Regions from separate parts of the Nocardioides sp. dk884 genome, predicted to be linked through region 2. Evidence: riboswitches for the same ligand, from Rfam matches in the RefSeq annotation. Region 2 holds a riboswitch; the other holds the start of a gene.
What was found. A riboswitch is a leader RNA that binds a small molecule or an ion and turns the genes downstream of it on or off. The one in region 2 is predicted to bind cyclic di-AMP.

Region 1 (9,885 bases), 600 kb from region 2:
TTCATGATCACCTCCGGCGGGGCGATCTGGTCCCAGGCGTGCCGCGACCGGTTCAAGGCGCTCGCTCCCGGCGCGATGCAGCGCGACAACTTCGGCGCCTCGGAGTCGGGCAACGACGGCGAGATCACGCTGGACGAGCAAGGCAACCTGCGGGTGCCGGCCACCGACCAGATGCTCGTCGTCGACGACACGCTCGCCGAGGTGCCCGCCGGGCCCGAGAACGTCGGCCTCATCGCCCGCCTCGGCCCGGTCCCACAGGGCTACTACAAGGACGAGGAGAAGACCGCCCGCACGTTCCGCACACTGCCCGACGGGCGGCGCTGCTCGGTGCTGGGCGACATGGGCTACCGCGACCACGACGGCTCGATCGTCTTCCTCGGCCGCGGCTCGCAGTGCATCAACACCGGCGGGGAGAAGGTCTACGTCGAGGAGGTCGAGAACGTCCTCCACGGCCACCCCGACATCGCCGACGTCCTCGTCGTCGCCGTCCCCGACGACCGGCTCGGCGAGCGGGTCGCCGCCGTCGTCTCCCCGCGGGAGGGCCGCGAGCCGCAGCTCGAGGACGTCCAGCGCCACGCGCGCGAGTCGCTGGCCGGCTACAAGGTCCCCCGCGACCTGGTCGTCGTCCCCGAGGTCAAGCGCACCCCCGCCGGCAAGGCCGACTACCGCTGGGCCAAGGCGGTCGCGAGCGAGCACGCCCCCACCCCCGCCTGACGCGGGTTACGGCCGACCCCTCTACCCAGATCTGCGGACAACGGGCCCTGTCGGCCTCAGAGACCGACCATGCGCACGATGCCGCGGACCACCAGGAAGAGGCCTACCGCGGCCAGGAGCAGCACCGTGACCAACCGACCGCGGGTGTCGATGAAGTCGCCCAGCGCCTGCAGACCGCGGCGCGTGGGGTCGGGCGCCACCAGGGTCATCGCGAGCGGCAGCCAGGCCGGCACCGCTGCCACGACGACGACGATGGCGAGCACGATCAGGCGGGCGAGGAACTCGAGATCGCTGGCAGCGATCTCCTTGGCGATGGGGACCATGACCGCCAGCGTCGTGAAGTTCGTCGCCATCGAGACCACGCCGAACCCCAGCGCCTGGGTCGGGCTCAGCCCGCGGTCACGCGACTTCTCGGGCTTCGGGGACCGCGGCCGGCGGTACCGCAGCACGACGGCGATGAGCACCAGAAGGGCCCCGAGGACGATGTCGAGCGAGGCGCTGAGGCTGGGCTCCTCCGGGAGGGCGATGGACCTGCCGAAGAACACCAGCAACGACACGATCACCAGCAACGTCGCGCCCACCCCGGCGGCGTAGCTCGCCGCGACGCGGCGGCCGTTGCGCCCGGCCAGCAGCACGGTCTGCTCGGTGAACATGACCGGACTGATAGCGCCGGCGAAGGCCAGCGGGATCACGAGTGCGAGGACACTGACCATTGAGCGGAAGCGTAACCGCGGCGCGTCGTACCGAGGTCGTGGTGCCGCGGGGCCCGCGCATATGCCGCTGCGAGGATAGGCCCGTGGACACCGGGACTCTCGAGATCGTGCCGACCGAGCGGGCGGGGTCGTACGTGCTGCGGCTCGACGGGCACGAGCAGTCCCACGTGGACCTCGAGGACCCGACCCGGCTGGCCTTCGACTACGTACGCCGCATCGGCGACGTGCTCGACGCGTGCGCGCCGGCGGGTGAGCCGGTGCGGGTGGTGCACGTGGGTGGGGCGGCGATGACGCTGCCGCGCTACGTGGCGGCGACCCGGCCCCGGTCGGCGCAGATCGTGCTCGAGCCGGCCGTGCACGTGACCGAGCGAGTGCGCGCGGAGCTGCCGCTGCCGGCGCGCAGCGGGATCAAGGTGCGCCCGGTGGACGGCCGCACGGGCCTGGCGGCGCTGCGCCCGGACAGCGCCGACGTCATCGTCGTCGACGCGTACGCGGAGGGGCGGGTGCCGGCTGACCTGGTCACCCGCGAGGCCGCGGCGGTGGCGGCGGGGGTGCTCGGCGAGCAGGGGCTGCTGCTGCTCAACCTCGCCGACCGGGCGCCGTTCGCGTGGACCCGGCGGGTGGTGGCCGCGGTGCGCGAGAGCCTGCCGCGGCTGATGCTGAGCGCCGAGCCGGCGACGCTGCGCGGCCGCCGTGGCGGCAACCTGCTGCTCGTCGCCTCGCGCGGGCGGGTGCCGCTGGAGGAGCTGATCCGACGCGCGGCGAGCTCGCCGGCGCCGTACCGCGTGCTGGACGCGGGCCAGGTGAGCGACTCCTTCGGGGGCGGCCGGCCGTTCACCGACGCCGACGCGGAGCCCTCACCCGTGCCCTGAGGTGCGTCAGCGGCGCGCGGTGCCAGCGAACCAGGAGTCGGTCCAGATCTTCGCTGCCTGCACGCGCTTGCCGGTCGACGGCGCGTGGATGATGCGGCGCTTGCCGTCCTTGACGCCGGTGAAGATCCCGACGTGGTAGACGCTGCCGCCGTTGTGGAAGAAGACCAGGTCGCCGCGGCGCATCTTCGAGCGCGCGATCCGCTTGGCCCAGCCGGCCTGGGCCGAGGAGGTCCGCGGGATGCCCTTGATGCCCGCCTTGCGGAAGGCATAGCTGGTCAGCCCGGAGCAGTCGAAGGCGTTGGGCCCGGTGGCGCCGTAGCGGTAGCGGTCGCCGATCTGGTTGCGCGCGATCGAGATCGCCTTGCCGATGCGGCGCTCCTGCTTCTTGCGCGCGGCGGGCTTGGCAGTGGGCTGGGCGGCGGGCGCCACGGCCTGCAGGGTCGCGCCGGGGGCGGCGTCGGCCGGCGGCGTCGGCGAGACCCCGATCAGGGTGACGGCGAGGGCGCCGGCGCCGACGACGCGGGCGCCGAGGCGTACGGCGTGGCGCAGCGGCCCGGTCACGCGGCGGGGTTCCACGGTGGTGGGGGTGGTCGAGTGCATGGGCTGTCCTTCCCACGCCTGTGAGGTGAGCTGTCGGGCTCGGGCTGTGGAAGGTGCCCGGCCACCCGTGGGTGGCTTCGCCCCGAGCGGTCCGTGGACCGCGTGGAGAGGTGGGTCCCCCACTCCTGCCCCGGCGGCGCGCGCGCCGTCCGACGTCCGGCGCAGGGGCGGGCAGGACTCGGCGTACCCATGCGTCGGCGACCTGGGCTCAGGTCAAGGCGCCGACGGTAGCCCGGCGTCGGTCGAGGTCCAAGTCCCGCGCCACCACAAGGGCCGACTCGGCGCGCCATTGGCGCCGACTCGCGCAACCATTGGCGCCGACTCGGCGAGGGGGTCAGTGCGGGACGGGGCAGCCGGGGGTGGGGGCGGGGGTGGTGCCTGGGAAGGTGCCGAGGTCGTCGACGCGGAAGCCGTCGGGGTAGCTGCGGACCCAGGGCAGGTCGGCGATGCGCTTGGGGTCGCGGCGCACGGGGAAGGCGCGCAGGAGTACGCCGCGGGCGCGCAGCAGGCCGCGCGAGAGCGCCTCGACCCGGCGCGAGGGGGCCTCGTAGCCGAACGCCTCGCGCAGCGGCTCGTCCATCAGGGCCCGGCTGAAGACCTCGACCGCGCGCGAGGCGAAGGAGGGGTGGAAGGTCACCAGCAGCGCCAGCGTGGCGTCGGCGACGCGGCGCCCGCCCTCGTCGAAGGCGAAGTGCTCGGCCTCGTAGGTGTCCATCAGCCGCGCGAACCCGTCGTAGCTGTCCGGGATGTCGGGGATCGCCATGTGCCGGCCGAGTTCGCGGTAGTAGTTCACCGACGCGCGCAGCTCGACGTCGCTCAGCGGCCGCTTGCCGTAGTCGTCGAGCCAGCGCTTCGGGACCACCACGAACGTGCTGAGCACGTAGCGCATCTCGTGGTCGGGGATGTCGTAGGAGCGGTGCATCTGGTTGATCCGCCGGATCGCGGCGCGCGCCTCGGGGTCCTCGAAGCCCCGACCGAACGGCACCTCGAGCAGCAGCGCGGTGTCGTCGTAGCGCTTCTGGGTGTTGCCGGTGAACTCCCCGGTCCGGTCCAGCAGCCGCCCGATCCCGGGCACCGCGTAGGTGCGGAACAGCGCGAAGCTGAGCGCCTGGTTCATGTCCCAGGGGAACTCCTGCATCGCGACGTTGCGATAGATCTCGACGTACTGCGTCTCGGGGTCCATCGCGTCGTTGACGCGGCGCCAGTGCGCGCGAGGGACGCCGCCGAAGCGCTTGCCGCGGATGCGGATGCGGATGCCGCCAGTCGTGCCAGTCGGGCCAGCCATGGCGGCCAACCTAGAGCAGTTGCTCCGGCAGGGGAACGGCTCAGATCTCCGGGCGCGGACCCTCGAGGCGGAACCCGACACCGCGGACCGCGACCACCTTGTCCTCGACGCCGACGCTCTCGAGCTTCTGGCGCAGCCGCCCGATGGTGACGTCGAGGGTCTTGGTGGAGCCGTACCAGTTCTCGTCCCACACGTCGGCCATCAGCCGGCCGCGGGAGACCACCTTGTCGCGGTTGGCGGCCAGGATCGACAAGACGTCGAACTCCTTGCCGGTCAGCGGCACCTCCTCGGTGCCGGCGTAGACGCGCCGAGCCGGTACGTCGACGCGCAGCGCGTCCTGCCCGGAATCCTCCGCGCCGAACCCGGTGCCGGCGGTGCGGCGCAGCATCGCGCGGATGCGGGCGTGCAGCTCGGCGAGGGCGAACGGCTTGGCGAGGTAGTCGTCGGCGCCGTAGTCGAGGCCGACCACCCGGTCCATCTCGCTGGCCCGCGCGGTGAGGATCAGGATCGCGCCGAGGAACCCCGCCTCGCGGGACTTGCGGCACACCTCGAGCCCGTCGAGGTCGGGCAGGCCGAGGTCGAGCAGCACCACGTCGGAAGGGTCGGTGGCGAGGATCTCCAGCGCGCCGAGGCCGGTGTCGACCCACTCCACGACGTACCCCTCACGCTCGAGGGTGCGCACGAGCGGATAGGCAATGTCCTCCTCGTCTTCGACGACGAGAACGCGTGGGGCCATGGCAGGAGCATAGAGCCCACCCCTCGACGGCACCGCGGTTGTTGCAGACTCAGGCCGGGGTGGTCGCCCAGGTGTAGGCGATCTCGACGTCCTCGACCAGTGTCAGCCGGGCGAGCTCGGCCACGTCGTTGGTGATGGTCAGGTCGCGGCTGGCCTTCTGCGCCGGCGCCAGCTCGCTCACCACGAGCGTCGCCCGGGTGTCGACGGAGGACTCCAGGCGTACGCCGTCCTCACCGCCCCCCGTCACGCCCGGGCCACCGAGGCCGAGCACGACCAGCGCCGCCCCGCCCAGGGCCGCGGCACCGGCCAGCACTCGGCGCGAGGAGGTGCGTCGCGGGGACGTCGGCAGCATCGGGGTGGTCCTCTCCCGGTCGGGCGGCAGGGTGCGTGACCACGCTAGGAGCGCACCGCCCTCCGGCTCCCCACGACGCCACCACGTGTCGCCTACGCGTCGGTAACAACGCCGGCCGAGAAGCGGCCGGCCGGTCGCTCGGGGTCAGGCGAACAGGTCGCCGTGCTGCGCGACCCGTTCGAGCACCTCGCCGAACAGGAACTGGCCCAGCCCCTCGGGGTCCTCGGCCCCGGCCTCGACCTCGTCCCAGGTGACAGGCGTGGCGACGGTCGGGCGCTCCTTCCCGCGCAGCGAGTACGGCGAGATGGTGGTCTTGGAGGCGGCGTTCTGCGACCAGTCGAGGAACACCTTGCCGCCGCGGCGCGACTTGGTCATGGTCGCGGTCACTCGGTCGGGGTGGGCGCGCTGGAGCTCCTCGGCGATCTCCTTGGCCAGCGCGGTGGCGTCCTCCGAGGGCAGCCGGCGCGGCAGGTCGGCGTACAGGTGCAGCCCCTTGCTGCCGCTGGTGACCGGCCGCCCGCTCAGCCCGCGCTCCTCGAGGTGCTCGCGCACCAGCAGCGCGACCTGGCAGCACTCGTGCAGCCCGGCCGGCTCGCCGGGGTCGAGGTCGATGACGAGTCGGTCGGCGTTGCGCGGGCGCCCGTTGCGCCCGACCGTCCACTGGTGCACGTGCAGCTCCAGCGCGGCGAGGTTGACCAGCCAGGTGAGCGTGGCCAGGTCATCGGCGACCGGGAAGACCAGGGTGTCGCCGTGGCGCGAGGTGCCGCGCGAGCCGGTGGTCGGCACCTTCACGGTGCGCACCCACGACGGCGTGCCGGGCGGGGTGTTCTTCTCGAAGAAGCTGCCGTCCTGCACGCCGTGCGGCCACCGGATGCGGGTGACCGCGCGCTCGGCGAGGTGCGGCAGCAGCACCGGCGCGATCTGGGCGTAGTAGTGCAGCACCTCCCCCTTGGTGGTGCCGGTGCGCGGGTAGAGCACCTTGTCGAGGCTGCTGATGGTCAGCGTGCGCCCGTCGACCTCGACGCGCACCTCCTGGCGATCGCGGGCGGGGCTCACAGGTCCTCCGGGGACAGGTCACTGCGCAGCCCCTGATACGACGGCTGCCGCAGCCGCTGGGCGCGCGAGGTGTGGTGGGTGTCGACGTCGATGACCAGCACCGGGTCGACCCAGACCGTGCCGCGGGCGTCGATGCGCGGCACCTCGTCGTCGAACGGGCTGTCGGCGCGAGTGTGCCCGGCGAGCAGCTCGGCGAGCTGGCGGCTCACCTTCGCCCCGATGCCGCTGCCGACCCGGCCGCGGTAGAGCAGCCCGCCCTCGCCCGGCTCCCCCACCAGCAGCGCGGCGAGCCGGTCGCTGGTGCCCTCCTGCGGGCGCCAGCCGCCGACCACGTAGGAGTGCCGGTGGCGGTGGGCCAGCTTGAGCCAGTGCGGGCTGCGCTGCCCGAAGACGTAGCGGGAGTCGCGGCGCTTGCTCACCACGCCCTCCAGCCCCTGGGCGAGCGTCGCCTCGTGGAGCATCGCGCCGTCGTCGTACGACGCGGGCGCCTGCCAGGAGCCGAGGTCGCCGGCCTCGGCGAGCCCGGCGAGCAGCTCGCGGCGCCGCTCGAGCGGCTCCTCGACCAGCTCCCGGCCGTCGAGGCGGAGCAGGTCGAAGACCATGAAGGTCGCCGGGATGCTCGTGGCCAGCCGGGCGGCGCTGGTCGCGCGGCGCACGTGCATGCGGTCCTGGAGCACCCGGAAGTCCGGCAGCCCCTGCTCATTGAGGGCGATGATCTCGCCGTCCACGAGCAGGTCGCGCCCCGCCTCCGGACCGTTGCCCACGACGTCGGGCCAGGCGATCGTGACGTCGTTGTCGTTGCGGCTGGTCAGTCGCGACCCGTCCGCACCACTTCTGAGATCGGCCAGGATTCGCACCCCGTCCCACTTCACCTCGTGCGACCATGCGTCCCCGGTCGGGACCCGGTCGGTCTTCGTGGCGAGCATCGGGCGCATGCGGTCATCTTGACGTATCGCCCCAGCCGCTCGAATTGCCCTTTATCGACTGACTTAGGCGAGAATCCTCCGGCCCGTCCGGGCGACTTCTCGAAGGGGGACACGTGCAGCAGACCTACGCCGTGATCGGCGCCGGACCCAGCGGCCTGGCCGGCGCGCGCAACCTGCAGCGCCAGGGGCTGCCGTGGGAGGGCTACGAGCTCGGCCCCGGCGTCGGCGGGCTGTGGGACATCGACGCCCCGCGCAGCACGGTCTATGAGTCCGCGCACCTCATCTCCTCCAAGCACACCACCGAGTTCCGCGAGTTCCCGATGCGCGCCGAGGTGGCCGACTACCCCTCGCACCGCGAGCTGCTCGCCTACTTCCGCGACTTCGCCGACCACTTCGACCTCACCCGCGGCTTCCGCTTCCACACCGAGGTCACCGCGGTCACCCCGCACCCCGACGGCGGACTGGTGGTCACCAGCACCGGGCCGGACGGCGAGCGGGAGGTCCACCACGCCGGTGTCCTGGTCGCCAACGGCACCCTCAGCGAGCCGAACATCCCGACGCTGCCGGGCAGCTTCGACGGCGAGCTGCTGCACACCAGCGCCTACAAGCGCGCCCAGGTGTTCGCCGGCAAGCGGGTGCTGGTCATCGGCGCCGGCAACTCCGGCTGCGACATCGCCGTGGACGCGGTCCACCACGCCGCCTCGGTCGACCTCTCGGTGCGCCGCGGCTACCACTTCGTGCCCAAGTACGTCCTAGGCCGCCCCGCCGACACCCTCAACCAGGGCCGCCCGCTGCCGCCGCGGCTCAAGCAGGCCATCGACTCGCGGGTGCTCAAGCTGTTCACCGGCGACCCGGTGCGCTTCGGGCTGCCGCGCCCCGACCACAAGATCTACGAGTCGCACCCGGTGGTGAACTCACTCGTGCTGCACCACCTCGGCCACGGCGACATCACCGTGCGCCCCGACGTGGAGCGCCTCGACGGTGACGGGGTGCGGTTCAAGGACGGCTCGCGCGCGGCGTACGACCTGGTGGTGCTGGCGACCGGCTACCGGCTGCACTACCCGTTCCTGGACCCCGCGCTGCTGCGCTGGGCCGGACCCGGCACCGCCCCGGACCTCTACCTCAACATCTTCAGCCCCGCGCACCCCGACCTGTTCGTGCTCGGCATGATCGAGGCCTCCGGCATCGGCTGGCAGGGCCGCTACGAGCAGGCCGAGCTGGTCGCGGCGTACCTGCGGGCCCGCAGCCAGGACCCGGCGGCCGCCGCGGCGCTCGACGCCCGCGCTGCCGGCCCGCGCCCCGACCTGTCCGGCGGCTACCGCTACCTCGGGCTGGAGCGGATGTCCTACTACGTCAACAAGGACGCCTACCGCTCCGCGGTGCGCGCCGAGATCGAGTCACTGATCCAGCCACTGGGAGCGCCCGCATGAGCCCGACCCTCACCGTCCTGGCCACCGACGTGGACAACATCCGGATCGCCTTCGAGGAGGGGTCGCTGACGACGCTGAAGATCGTGATCGGCGCGATCCTCTTCGGCATCGCCCTGGACACCCGGCTCGCCGACTTCGCCGCCGCCGTACGCCGGCCCGTGGTCATCGCGATCGGCGTGGTCGCGCAGTTCCTGCTGCTGCCCGCGCTCACCTTCGCGCTCACGCTGCTGCTCGACGTGCGCGGCTCGGTGGCGCTCGGGATGATCCTGGTCGCCTGCTGCCCGCCCGGCAACGTCTCCAACATCCTCACCCACCGCGCCGGCGGCGACGTCGCGCTGTCGGTGTCGATGACCGCGATCGGCAACGTGCTGGCGATCTTCCTGATGCCGATCAACATGGCGTTCTGGGGCTCGCTGCACCCCACCGGCGACGACCTGCTGCGCGACATCGACCTCTCCGCGCTCGACATGCTCTCCGAGATCGCGTTCGTGATCGGTGTCCCGTTCGTCGCCGGCATCACCATCGCCCGGCTCTGGCCGCGGGTGGCCGCGGTGGGACACCGGGTCATCGGCCCGCTGTCGTTCCTCGCCCTCGGCGGCGTGATCCTCATCGGGGTCGCCAACAACTGGGACATCTTCGTCGACTACATCGGCATCGTGCTGCTCGCGGTGTTCCTCCACGACGCCCTCGCCCTGCTGCTGGGCTACGGCATCGCCCGGGCCACCCGGCTGCCCGAGCCGAGCACCCAGGCGATGACCTTCGAGGTCGGCATCCGCAACGCCGGCCTCGGCCTGCTGCTGGTCTTCACCTACTTCGACGGCCTCGGCGGGATGGCGCTGGTCGCCGCCTGGTGGGGCATCTGGGACATCATCGCCGGGCTCGCCGTCGCCCAGTGGTGGCGCACCCGCAGCACCCGTCGTACCAGCGAACTGGAGGCCGCATGAGCACCCCGACCACCCCTCTCGCCGTGCTGGTCACCGGCGGCAGCGGCTTCCTCGGCTCCTCGGTCGTGCGCGGCCTGGCCGAGGCCGGGCACCGGGTCACCAGCGCCGACCTGCGGGCGCCGGCCACACCGGTCCCCGGGGTCGACCACGTGGTCCTCGACGTCACCGACCGGGCCGGCGTGCTCACCGGCGTCAAGGAGGCCTCCCCGGACGTCGTGGTGCACCTCGCCTCGATCGTCACCCCGGGCAAGGACTCC
Region 2 (9,885 bases):
CCTGACGCTCGGCGCGCTTCTCCGCCTTGGGGTCGACATCGGTCGGGCGCCACTGGTGGGGCGCGAGCCCCGGGTCGCCGATCGGTTCCTGCTCCGCCGACTGGGCGGGCAGGTTGGGGTCGTGGGCGCTCACGCTTCCACCTTCTCCTTCTTCGAGCGCGTGGTGTGGGCCGCGATCCAGATCGCGAAGCCCACGAGGCCGCCGATGCCGAGCAGCCAGGCGAACATGCCCTCGCTCACCGGGCCGAGGGAACCGAGACCGAAGCCGCCGTAGCTGGGCTGCTCCTCGGTCGCCTCGAGGTAGGCGATGACGTCGCGCTTCATCTCGGGCGTGATGTTGCCGTTGGCGAAGTTCGGCATCTGCTGGGGTCCGGTCAGCATGGCCTCGTAGATGTGCTTGGCATCGACGCCGCGGATGGTGGGCGCGTTGCCGCCGCGCGGCATGGCACCGCCCGAGCCGTCGAAGTTGTGGCACGCGGTGCAGTTGGTGAGGAAGATCTGGCCACCGCGGACGATCGCCTCCTGGCGCTCCTCCTCGGTGAGGTCAGCGGTGCTGTAGTCCGCCTCGGTCGGGATGGCCGGGCCAGGACCCAGGGACGCGACGAAGGCCGCGAGCTGGTCGATCTCCTCCTGGTTGTAGACGACGTCCTTGCGGGGCGCCTGGGCGCCCGGCTGGGTCATCGGCATCCGGCCGGTGCCGACCTGGAAGTCGACGGCAGCGGCGCCCACGCCGACGAGCGAGGGGCCGATCTGGTTGCCGTTCAGGGTGCTGACACCCTCGCCGTTCTCGCCGTGGCAGAAGGCGCAGCCGACGAGGAACAGCTCGCGGCCCTTCTCCACCTCGGCTGCGGTGGTGTCGGTGTTCTCCGCGGTGGCCGGCGAGAGTGCGGCGTACAGGCTTCCGGTCAATACCAGACCGAGGAGCAGCAGCACCAGCCCGGCGACCTTCCCGCGACGATGGCGCGAGAGTCGTCCGGCGGAGCGGTTCAGAAGACGCACGGATTCAGTCCTGTTCGATGGCTGCAGGGACGGGGCGGATTACTGGACGAGGTAGATGGTGGCGAAGAGAGCGATCCACACCACGTCGACGAAGTGCCAGTAGTAGGACACGACGATCGCGCTCACCGCTTGTTCGTGGGTGAAGCGCCGCGCCATGTAGGTGCGTCCGAGGACGAAGAGGAAGGCGAGGAGACCGCCCACCACGTGGATGCCGTGGAAGCCGGTGGTCAGGTAGAAGACCGAGCCGTAGGCGGAGGACTGGATGGTGACGTCCTCCTGCACGAGGATCGCGTACTCCACGGCCTGACCGGCGACGAAGACCGCGCCCATCAGGTAGGTCAGGATGAACCACTCGCGCAGTCCCCAGCCCTTGACGTTGAGGAGCGATCCGGTGCGTCCCGCCTGGCCGCGCTCGGCGGCGAACACGCCGAGCTGGCAGGTCAGGGACGACAACACGAGGATCGTCGTGTTCACCGAGGCGAACGGAACGTTCAGCAGCTCGGTGTTCTGCGACCACAGGTCCGGTGAGACCGAACGGATCGTGAAGTACGCCGCGAACAGGGCCGCGAAGAACATCAACTCGCTCGAGAGCCAGATGATGGTCCCGACGCTGACCATGCTCGGACGGTCGTGATGCCCGTGAAGCCGGGATGCCGGAATGGAAGCTGCTGCTGTCGCCACCCGGCCATTATGTCCCGCCGGTATGTGCAGGCCACCACGACCCCCTGGATCGGACGCGTCGAGCTCCTCACGCGCGTCTCAGGAGGCTCTCAGGAGACTCTTGTGCAACTGTGCAAATACTCTTACCCGCCGCGCAGGATCCGCTCAAGGAAGATCGGCCACATCTGCGGCCCGGGCACCGCCGGTGGCGCCGACCTGCCCGGCCCCGCCGGGTCTGCGGGCGGGGAGGCGCTGCGCGTCGTACGATCGCCGGCGTGACCGACTCGAGGACAACCGCCCCGTTGAAGGTGCTCGTCTACAGCGATGACGTGAACACGCGTCAGCAGGTGATCCTGGCCCTGGGCCGGCGTCCCCACCCGGACCTGCCGGAGGTGGAGTACGTCGAGGTGGCCACCGAGCCGGTCGTCATCTCCAACCTCGACGCCGGCGGGATCGCCCTGGTCATCCTGGACGGCGAGGCCGTGCCGGCCGGCGGGATGGGCATCGCCAAGCAGCTCAAGGACGAGCTCACCCACTGCCCGCCCGTGGTCGTGCTCACCGGACGCCCCCAGGACGCGTGGCTGGCCACCTGGTCGCGCGCGGAGGCGGCGGTGCCGCACCCGATCGACCCGATCCAGCTCGCCGAGACCGTCGTCGGGCTGCTCGGCCCGCGCGTCGTCGCCTGAGGTGTCGAGCTGGGCCGAGGTGCTCTCGGCGCTCGTCGCGGGCGCCGACCTGAGCACCGACCAGACCGCCTGGGCCATGGGGGAGATCCTCAGTGGTGCGGCGACCCACGCCCAGGTCGCGGGCTTCGCCGTCGCGCTCCGGGCCAAGGGCGAGACCATCGAGGAGGTCTCCGGCCTGGTCGATGCGATGTACGACGCCTCCACGCCGCTGTCGGTGCCCGGTCGGGTGCTCGACATCGTCGGCACGGGCGGGGACCGCTCGATGTCGGTGAACATCTCCACGATGTCCGCCATCGTCGCGGCCGGCGCGGGCGCACGCGTGGTCAAGCACGGCTCGCGGTCGGCGTCGTCGAAGTCGGGCTCCGCCGACGTGCTCGAGGCCCTCGGCATCCGCCTGGACCTGCCCACCGACCGGGTGCCCGCGGTGCTGGAGCAGGCCGGCATCACGTTCTGCTTCGCCGCGGCCTTCCACCCCGCGATGCGGCACGCCGCGGCGCCGCGGCGCGAGCTCGGCATCGGCACGACCTTCAACATCCTCGGCCCCTTGACGAACCCGGCGCGTCCCGGCGCCCAGGCGATCGGCTGCGCGGACCCGGCGATGGCGCCGGTGATGGCCGGGGTCTTCGCGGCCCGCGGCGTGGACGCCTGGGTGATGCGCGGTGACGACGGGCTCGACGAGCTCACGATCACCACGACCTCGACGCTGTGGCGGGTGCGCGAGGGCGAGGTCAGCACCGTCGCCATCGATCCGCGCGACTTCGGCATCGCGCTCGCGCCCATCGAGAGCCTGCGCGGCGGCGACACGGCGTACAACGCCGAGGTGGTACGCCGCCTGCTCGCCGGGGAGACCGGTGCGGTGCGCGACGCCGTGCTGCTCAACACCGGTGCCGCGCTCGCCGTCTATGACGACCCCGGCGCCGACGTGTCCGAGGCGCTGGCGACCGGCATCGAGCGGGCCCGCGAGGCGCTCGACTCCGGCGCCGCGCGCGACGTGCTCGAGCGCTGGGTCGCGGCCTCGGCCGGTTGAGTCGGTCCCAGCCGGCCGGGCCCGCGAGCGATCAGTCCAGGCCGAGGGAGAACGCGGCCTCGAGGTCGTGGCGCGAGTAGGTGCGGAACGCGATGTGGGTCTCGGTCGAGAGGATGCCCGGGACCTTGTTGACGCGGTCGGCGACGACGGCGGCGACGTCCTCGTGGTGGCGCACGCGCACCAGGGCGACCAGGTCGATCTGGCCGGTCACGGAGTAGACCTCGCTGATGCCGTCGAGGGCGGCGATCGCCTCGGCGACCTCGGGGATCCGGGCGACGTCGGCCTTGACGAAGACGATGGCGGTGATCATGGCCAGACGCTATCGCGCCGGGCGGTGCACGGGTGTCACGTCGGTGCGCTCGCCGAAGGGGACCAGGGTGCGGCGCGACTCGGTGACCGCGTCGTGGAGGGCGAGGTGGCGGGCGGCGCCGGCGACCGGACAGGTCCACTCGCCCTCGACGTCGACGAGGCGGACCCCGGGCGACTCCAGCCAGCGCAGCACCTTCTCGGTCTCCTCGGCGGTCGCGGCCGGGACCGGGCCCGGCGCGGTGCGCACGGTCTCGGCGCTGGCGCGCAGCTGCTCGACGTAGGCGTGGGCGTCGGCGCCGGCCGGGATCACGCCGGCCGCGGCGAGCCGGCCGTAGCGGACCACGTGGACGCTCCAGCGGCCGTCGTCGTCGCGGCGTGCGGCGACCACCTCGGGGCAGCGGGTCAGGGCCGAGAGCCGCTGGGTGCGTGACGCGGCCCGCACGAACGCCGCGAGCCGGTCGCGGTGCACGCCGGCCTCCTCGAAGCGCTCCTCGGCGGCCAGCGCGGCCATCTTGGCGTTGATCGCCTCGACGACCTCGTCGGGGCGGCGTACGAGCGCATCGCGCAGCTGGCCGACGACGATGCCGTAGGCGGCCTCGTCCACGCTGCCGTCGCACGGCGAGAGGCACCGGCGCATCTCGGCCAGCACGCACGGCACCCGGGAGGCGACCCGGCCGAAGCGGTCGGCGCACTGGCGCACGGGGAAGGTGTCGTGCAGCGCGGCGAGGCACTTCTCGGCGACCTTGCGCGAGCCGAAGGGCCCGACGTAGTCGGCGTCGTCGTCGAGCACCTTGCGCACCAGGGAGAGGCGCGGCCAGGGCTCCCGGGTGAGCTTGAGGAAGTGGACCTTCTCGGGGAACCGGGAGCGGCGGTTGTAGCGCGGCTTGTGCTCGGCGATCAGCCGCAGCTCACGGACCTCGGCCTCGAGCGGCGTGGCGCACTCGAGGCCGGTCACGCTGGCGGCCAGCCCGATCATCTCGCCCATGCGCGAGCGGGTCTCGGAGGCGGTGAAGTAGGACCGGACCCGGGTGCGCAGGTCGCGGGAGGTGCCGATGTAGAGGACCCGGTCCTCGGCGTCGCGGAAGAGGTAGACCCCGGCGGTGCGGGGGAGACCCTCGGCGAGGTGGCGCTTCTGGCGCTGGGCGGTGCTGACCCGCGAGGAGAAGGTCTGCAGCTCCTCCAGGGTGTGCACCCCGAGGGCGCCGAGGCGCTCCATCAGCCCGTGCAGCACGTCGACGGTGGCGCGCGCATCGGCCAGCGCCCGGTGGTTGGGCGTCGTGCCTGCCCCGAAGAGTGCGGCCAGGGTGGAGAGCTTGCAGTTGGGCGCGTCGTCGCGGGTGATCACCCGGCGTGCGAGCCGCACGGTGTCGACGACCTCGAAGGCCGGCCAGGCGCGCTCCTGGCGGGCGGCGAAGTGCTGGAGGAACCCGATGTCGAACGGCGCGTTGTGGGCGACGAGCACCGTGCCCGCCGCGAAGTCCAAGAAGGCGGGCAGCGCGGTGTCGATGCCCGGGGCGTCGGCGACCATCGAGTTGGTGATGCCGGTGAGGACCGCGATGAAGGCGGGGATGTCGGTGTGCGGGTTGACCAGGGTCTGGAACTCGCCGAGCACCTCGCCGCCGCGGACCTTGACCGCGCCGATCTCGGTGATCATCGAGCCGCCCGCCGCCGAGCCGCCGGTGGTCTCGAGGTCGACCACGCAGAAGGTGATGTCGCGCAGCGGGCGGCCGAGCTCGTCGAAGGAGCGCTGGGACTCCCAGCGCGAGGGCGCGGGCGCGAGCGCGGCGCCCTCGGTCGGGTGCGGCGCTGGGCCCCCCTGCGATGCCGACTTCCGAACCACGTCACGTACTGCACTGCCGGCACTGCTCATGGGCTCGACCGTAGGGCGCGGCACCGACAACCCCGTGACGACGCGCGGCATAGGCTGGTCACGATGGACGAGGTCGTGAGCACCACCGCCGAGCCGGGGCTGGACGCGCTGCCGCCCGCGGCGCGCACGCGCGTGGTGACCCGCGCGGCCGAGGTGCTGCCCGAGGTCCCGCAGCTGCCGCCCAGCCTGCGCCGGGTCGCGGCCTTCGCCCCCGCCCGCCGCGCCAAGCTCGGCGCGGGCGCGATCGGCGCCGCGCTCGCCGACGACGACCTGCGCGAGCGGGTCGCGGTCCAGCTGAAGGCGCGCGCGCCGGCCGCCGCGGATCCCGCCGACGAGGTGGCGCTGGCCTGGCTGCTGCGCCCCGAGGGCTGGGTGGCGGTCGTCGCCGGCGGCGTACGCCGCCTGGCCGCGCAGTCCGGCACCGAGCAGCGCGACGCCGAGGTGGCGCGGCTGCGGGCGCGGCTGGAGCAGGCCGAGCAGGCCCAGCGCGAGCTGCGCGCCAGCCACCGCGTGCAGGTCGACGACTACAAGGCCGAGATCAGCTCGCTGCGCCGCCGCCTCGGGGAGAGCCGGGCGGCCGAGCGGGCGGCGCGCACGGGCGAGGAGCAGGAGCTGCGCGACGCGGTGGCCGCCCGCGATGAGGCGCAGGCCCGGACGGCTGCCCACCTCAAGGAGGTGCGGCGCCTGCGTGCGCAGGTGGCGGCGCTCGAGGAGGAGCTGGCCGCGGGCCGTCGTACGACGCGCGCGGCGAAGGACGAGGCGACGGTGCGGGCCCGGGTGCTGTTGGAGACGCTGCTCGACGCGGCCGGAGGCCTGCAGCGCGAGCTCGCGCTGCCCCCGGTGTCGGGCAACCCCGGCGACCGGGTGGAGGCCGAGGTGGCGCAGACGGGGGAGTCGGCGCGGGCCGGCGGTCCGGTCCGGCCCTCGGTGACGCCGGTGCTGCTCGAGCAGTACCTCGCCATGCCGCGGGCGCGCCTGGTCGTCGACGGCTACAACGTGAGCAAGACCGCCTGGCCGCAGTCGTCGCTGGAGGCCCAGCGGATCCGGCTGCTCAAGGCGCTGGCGCCCGTCGTGGCGCGCACCGGCGCCGAGACCACTGTCGTCTTCGACGCGGCCGCCTCGAGCCACCGCCCGGTGGTCGGTGCGCCGCGCGGGGTGAAGGTCCTGTTCAGCCCGGAGGGCGTGATCGCCGACGACGTGATCCGCGACCTCGTCACGGCCGAGCCGGTGGGCCGGGTGGTGCTGGTGGTCACCAGCGACGGGGCGCTCGGTGCCGACGTGGCTCGTGCCGGGGCCCGCGTGGTGCCCTCCGACGTGCTGCGCGCGCTGCTCGACCGCACCGCCTGAACCGGCCGGTCCCGGCTCGGTGTGGCTGGACGGGGGGCGACGCGACACGCCGCCCCGGGCGTCAGCGCGGTCGACTGTCGGTGGTCGCTGTCAGCGTGCGGACCATGACGACGAGGATCGACTGCGACACCTGCGTGGTGCGCGCCCTGGCCTGCCACGACTGCGTGGTGACGGTGCTCCTGGGGCCGCCGCCCGAGCTCACCTTCGACGACGACGAGCGCCGTGCGCTCGACGTCCTGGCCGAGGGCGGCCTGGTGCCGCCGCTGCGACTGGTGAGCGCGGTCGACACGCCCTACACCGAGTCGGCGTGAGCCTCGTCCCACGGTGGCGGGGCATCGATGTGACCGGTCGGTAAATTCCGGTCCACACCGGGGGAGGCGGATTGGCCGAGCCGGATCGCTGGGGTTAACGTGTCATCTCGAGGTGCCCGTGGGAGTGGATCACTCGATCCGCGCGGGCACCGCGCTGAGTCCCGGACCGTTCTCGAGCGGTCCAGGAGCCGGGGAACCACCATTCCTGGGGTGAATCCCTCGCAAGGCGGCGTGCGCGAGCACGCCGAGGAGCGGGGGTAGGGCAAGTCGTGCCCGAACCCGACAGCTCACCCGGTAGGCGTACGACATGCAAGGGAGACCGCCCGCTCGTGCAGCACGGTCGCAAGCGATTCATCAGTGCCCTCGCCGGCACCGGACTCATCGGGGCCATCGCGTTCAGCCCCTCGACCCCGGCCCACGCCGAGCCCGACATCGACGATGTCAAGGAGCGGGTGGACCGGCTCTACCACGAGGCCGAGCAGGCTTCGGAGCGCTACAACGACGCCAAGCTCGAGCTGACCGACCTCCAGGGCGACCTCACCTCGCTGCGCGCCGACGAGAAGCGGCAGGACCAGCGCCTCTCCGGCGTGCGTGACCAGGTCGCCGACTCGATCGTGACGCAGTACACCGGCCAGGGCCTCTCGGCCGCCGGTGAGGTCTTCGTCTCCGACGACCCCGGCGCCTTCCTCGCCTCGCTCACCACGATGGCGGCGTTCAACGACCTCCAGGGCCAGCTGCTCGGCAGCTACAGCACCGAGGTCAAGGCCCTCGAGCTGCGCCGCGCGGCCACCGAGAGCCGGATCGCCAAGGTCGCCGAGACCAAGGAGGAGATGGCCGAGGAGAAGGCGGCCATCGACGAGAAGTTCGACGAGGCCCAGGCCCTGCTCGACCGTCTCGAGGCGGAGGAGCGCGAGGCGATCGTCTCGCGCAGCACCTCTCGCGAGGATGCCCCCGCCCCCGCGAGCGTCCCGAGCTCGGGACGCGCCGGCGCGGCGATCCAGTACGCCATGGCGCAGGTCGGCGACGCCTACGTCTACGGCGCGGCAGGCCCCAGCGCCTTCGACTGCTCCGGACTGACGATGATGGCGTGGGCCCAGGCCGGCGTCTCGCTGCCGCACTCCTCGAGCGCGCAGTTCTCCTCGGGCCCCCGGATCTCCGAGGGTGACCTCCAGCCCGGCGACCTGGTCTTCTACTACAGCCCGATCAGCCACGTCGGCATGTACATCGGCAACGGCCAGATCGTCCACGCGGCCAACCCGGGCAGCGGTGTCACCACCGCGCCGCTGCGCTCCATGCCCTACGTCGGCGCCGTCCGCCCGGGCTGATCCGCCCTGGCACCCACGCCGTCCGCGAAGGCCGGTCACCCACGTCGGTGGGTGGCCGGCCTTTCGCTGTGCCTGCTGCTGGCGCTCGTGGCGGGCGTGGCCCTCGTGCTCACCTCGGGCCCGTACGTCGCCCCCGAGCACGACGAGCGCGGTGCCTCGGCCGGTGCGGTCGACCCGGCCGGCGCCGTGCAGGCGCTCGCCGCGCTGGAGCGGGCGGTCGGGGAGCGGCAGGACCCCGGGACCGGCCCGGAGGAGGTCGCGCACATCGTGACCAACGCCCGCCGGCTGCGGGTCGCCGACTTCGGCCTGCGCTACGTCGACGCCACCGGACCGGCGGACGACGAGGGCCGCTGGCGCGCCGCCGTCGAGACGACCTGGCGCTTCGCGGGCTTCGACACGGCCGTGGCCCGCGCCGAGCTCGAGGTGACGTTCCGCTCCGCCGAGGACGGCGTGGTCGTCGAGTCGGTGGGTGGTGCCGACCGGGCACCGTTGTGGCTGGCCACGCCGGTGCAGGTGCGGCGCACCCCGGAGACCCTCGTGCTGGTGGCCGAGAGCACCGACGACGCGCCCCGCTACGCCGCGCTGGCCCGCGAGGCGGTGCCCGTCGTACGCCGGGTGCTGCCGGCCTGGCCTGCCCGCCTGGTGGTGGAGGTGCCGGCGTCCTCGCGCGACCTGGACCGGGCCCTGGGTGCCGAGCCGGGGACCTACGCCGGGATCGCCGCGGTCACCGCCACGGTCGACGGCTCCCGCGACGCCGCCGCGCCCACCCACGTGCTGGTCAACCCCGAGGAGTACGACCGGCTGCGCCGCTCGGGCGCGCAGGTGGTGATGCGCCACGAGGCGGTGCACGTCGCCACCGGCGTGGCCACCAGCTCGATGCCGCTGTGGCTGCTCGAGGGCTTCGCCGACTACGTCGCGCTGCGCGACGTCGACCTGCCGGTGTCCACGACCGCCGCCCAGATCGTGCGCCAGGTGCGCGAGCGCGGCGCGCCGCGGGCGCTGCCCGACGCCCGTGCCTTCGACGTCGCCAACGGCCGCCTCGGCGCGGTCTACGAGAGCGCCTGGCTGGCGGCGGTCGTGCTCGCCGAGCGCGCTGGCGAGGCCGGCCTGGTCAGGGTCTACGAGAGCGTGCGCGACGGGGAGGACCTCGACGCCGTGCTCGGCAGGCTCGCCGGGTGGGACGTGGACGCGTTGACCGCCGCCTGGCGCGAGCGGCTGCGAGACTTGGCGGCGTGACCCCAGAGCACCGGCCGGCAGCGCTCGGCGTGAGCATCGTGGCCGGGCTGCTCTTCGTCGTTCTCGCCGCGTGGCTGGTGCCGTGGGACCCGGTCCCCGGCGGCGACCTGACCCC

Region 1: linked by a shared signal. The riboswitch ahead of GFH29_RS04435 (C40 family peptidase) and the one ahead of GFH29_RS07360 (C40 family peptidase) in region 2 are both predicted to bind cyclic di-AMP.

What each region holds. Positions count from the first base shown of each region.
Region 1 is NZ_CP045649.1:906,148-916,032, reverse strand. It holds gene GFH29_RS04450 (AMP-binding protein) at 1-714, shown strand, start outside; gene GFH29_RS04445 (GAP family protein) at 771-1,427, opposite strand; gene GFH29_RS04440 (spermidine synthase) at 1,487-2,299, shown strand; gene GFH29_RS04435 (C40 family peptidase) at 2,306-2,899, opposite strand; cyclic di-AMP (ydaO/yuaA leader) riboswitch at 2,903-3,048, opposite strand; gene GFH29_RS04430 (oxygenase MpaB family protein) at 3,234-4,184, opposite strand; gene GFH29_RS04425 (response regulator transcription factor) at 4,225-4,920, opposite strand; gene GFH29_RS04420 (hypothetical protein) at 4,970-5,272, opposite strand; gene ligD (non-homologous end-joining DNA ligase) at 5,417-6,328, opposite strand; gene ligD (non-homologous end-joining DNA ligase) at 6,325-7,263, opposite strand; gene GFH29_RS04405 (flavin-containing monooxygenase) at 7,368-8,684, shown strand; gene GFH29_RS04400 (bile acid:sodium symporter family protein) at 8,681-9,628, shown strand; gene GFH29_RS04395 (SDR family oxidoreductase) at 9,625-9,885, shown strand, end outside.
Region 2 is NZ_CP045649.1:1,505,931-1,515,815, forward strand. It holds gene GFH29_RS07315 (ubiquinol-cytochrome c reductase iron-sulfur subunit) at 1-133, opposite strand, end outside; gene GFH29_RS07320 (c-type cytochrome) at 130-999, opposite strand; gene GFH29_RS07325 (cytochrome c oxidase subunit 3) at 1,039-1,659, opposite strand; gene GFH29_RS07330 (response regulator transcription factor) at 1,935-2,345, shown strand; gene trpD (anthranilate phosphoribosyltransferase) at 2,347-3,372, shown strand; gene GFH29_RS07340 (Lrp/AsnC family transcriptional regulator) at 3,404-3,682, opposite strand; gene GFH29_RS07345 (DEDD exonuclease domain-containing protein) at 3,692-5,551, opposite strand; gene GFH29_RS07350 (NYN domain-containing protein) at 5,615-6,898, shown strand; gene GFH29_RS07355 (hypothetical protein) at 7,003-7,209, shown strand; cyclic di-AMP (ydaO/yuaA leader) riboswitch at 7,362-7,512, shown strand; gene GFH29_RS07360 (C40 family peptidase) at 7,539-8,534, shown strand; gene GFH29_RS07365 (hypothetical protein) at 8,586-9,770, shown strand; gene GFH29_RS07370 (M48 family metalloprotease) at 9,767-9,885, shown strand, end outside.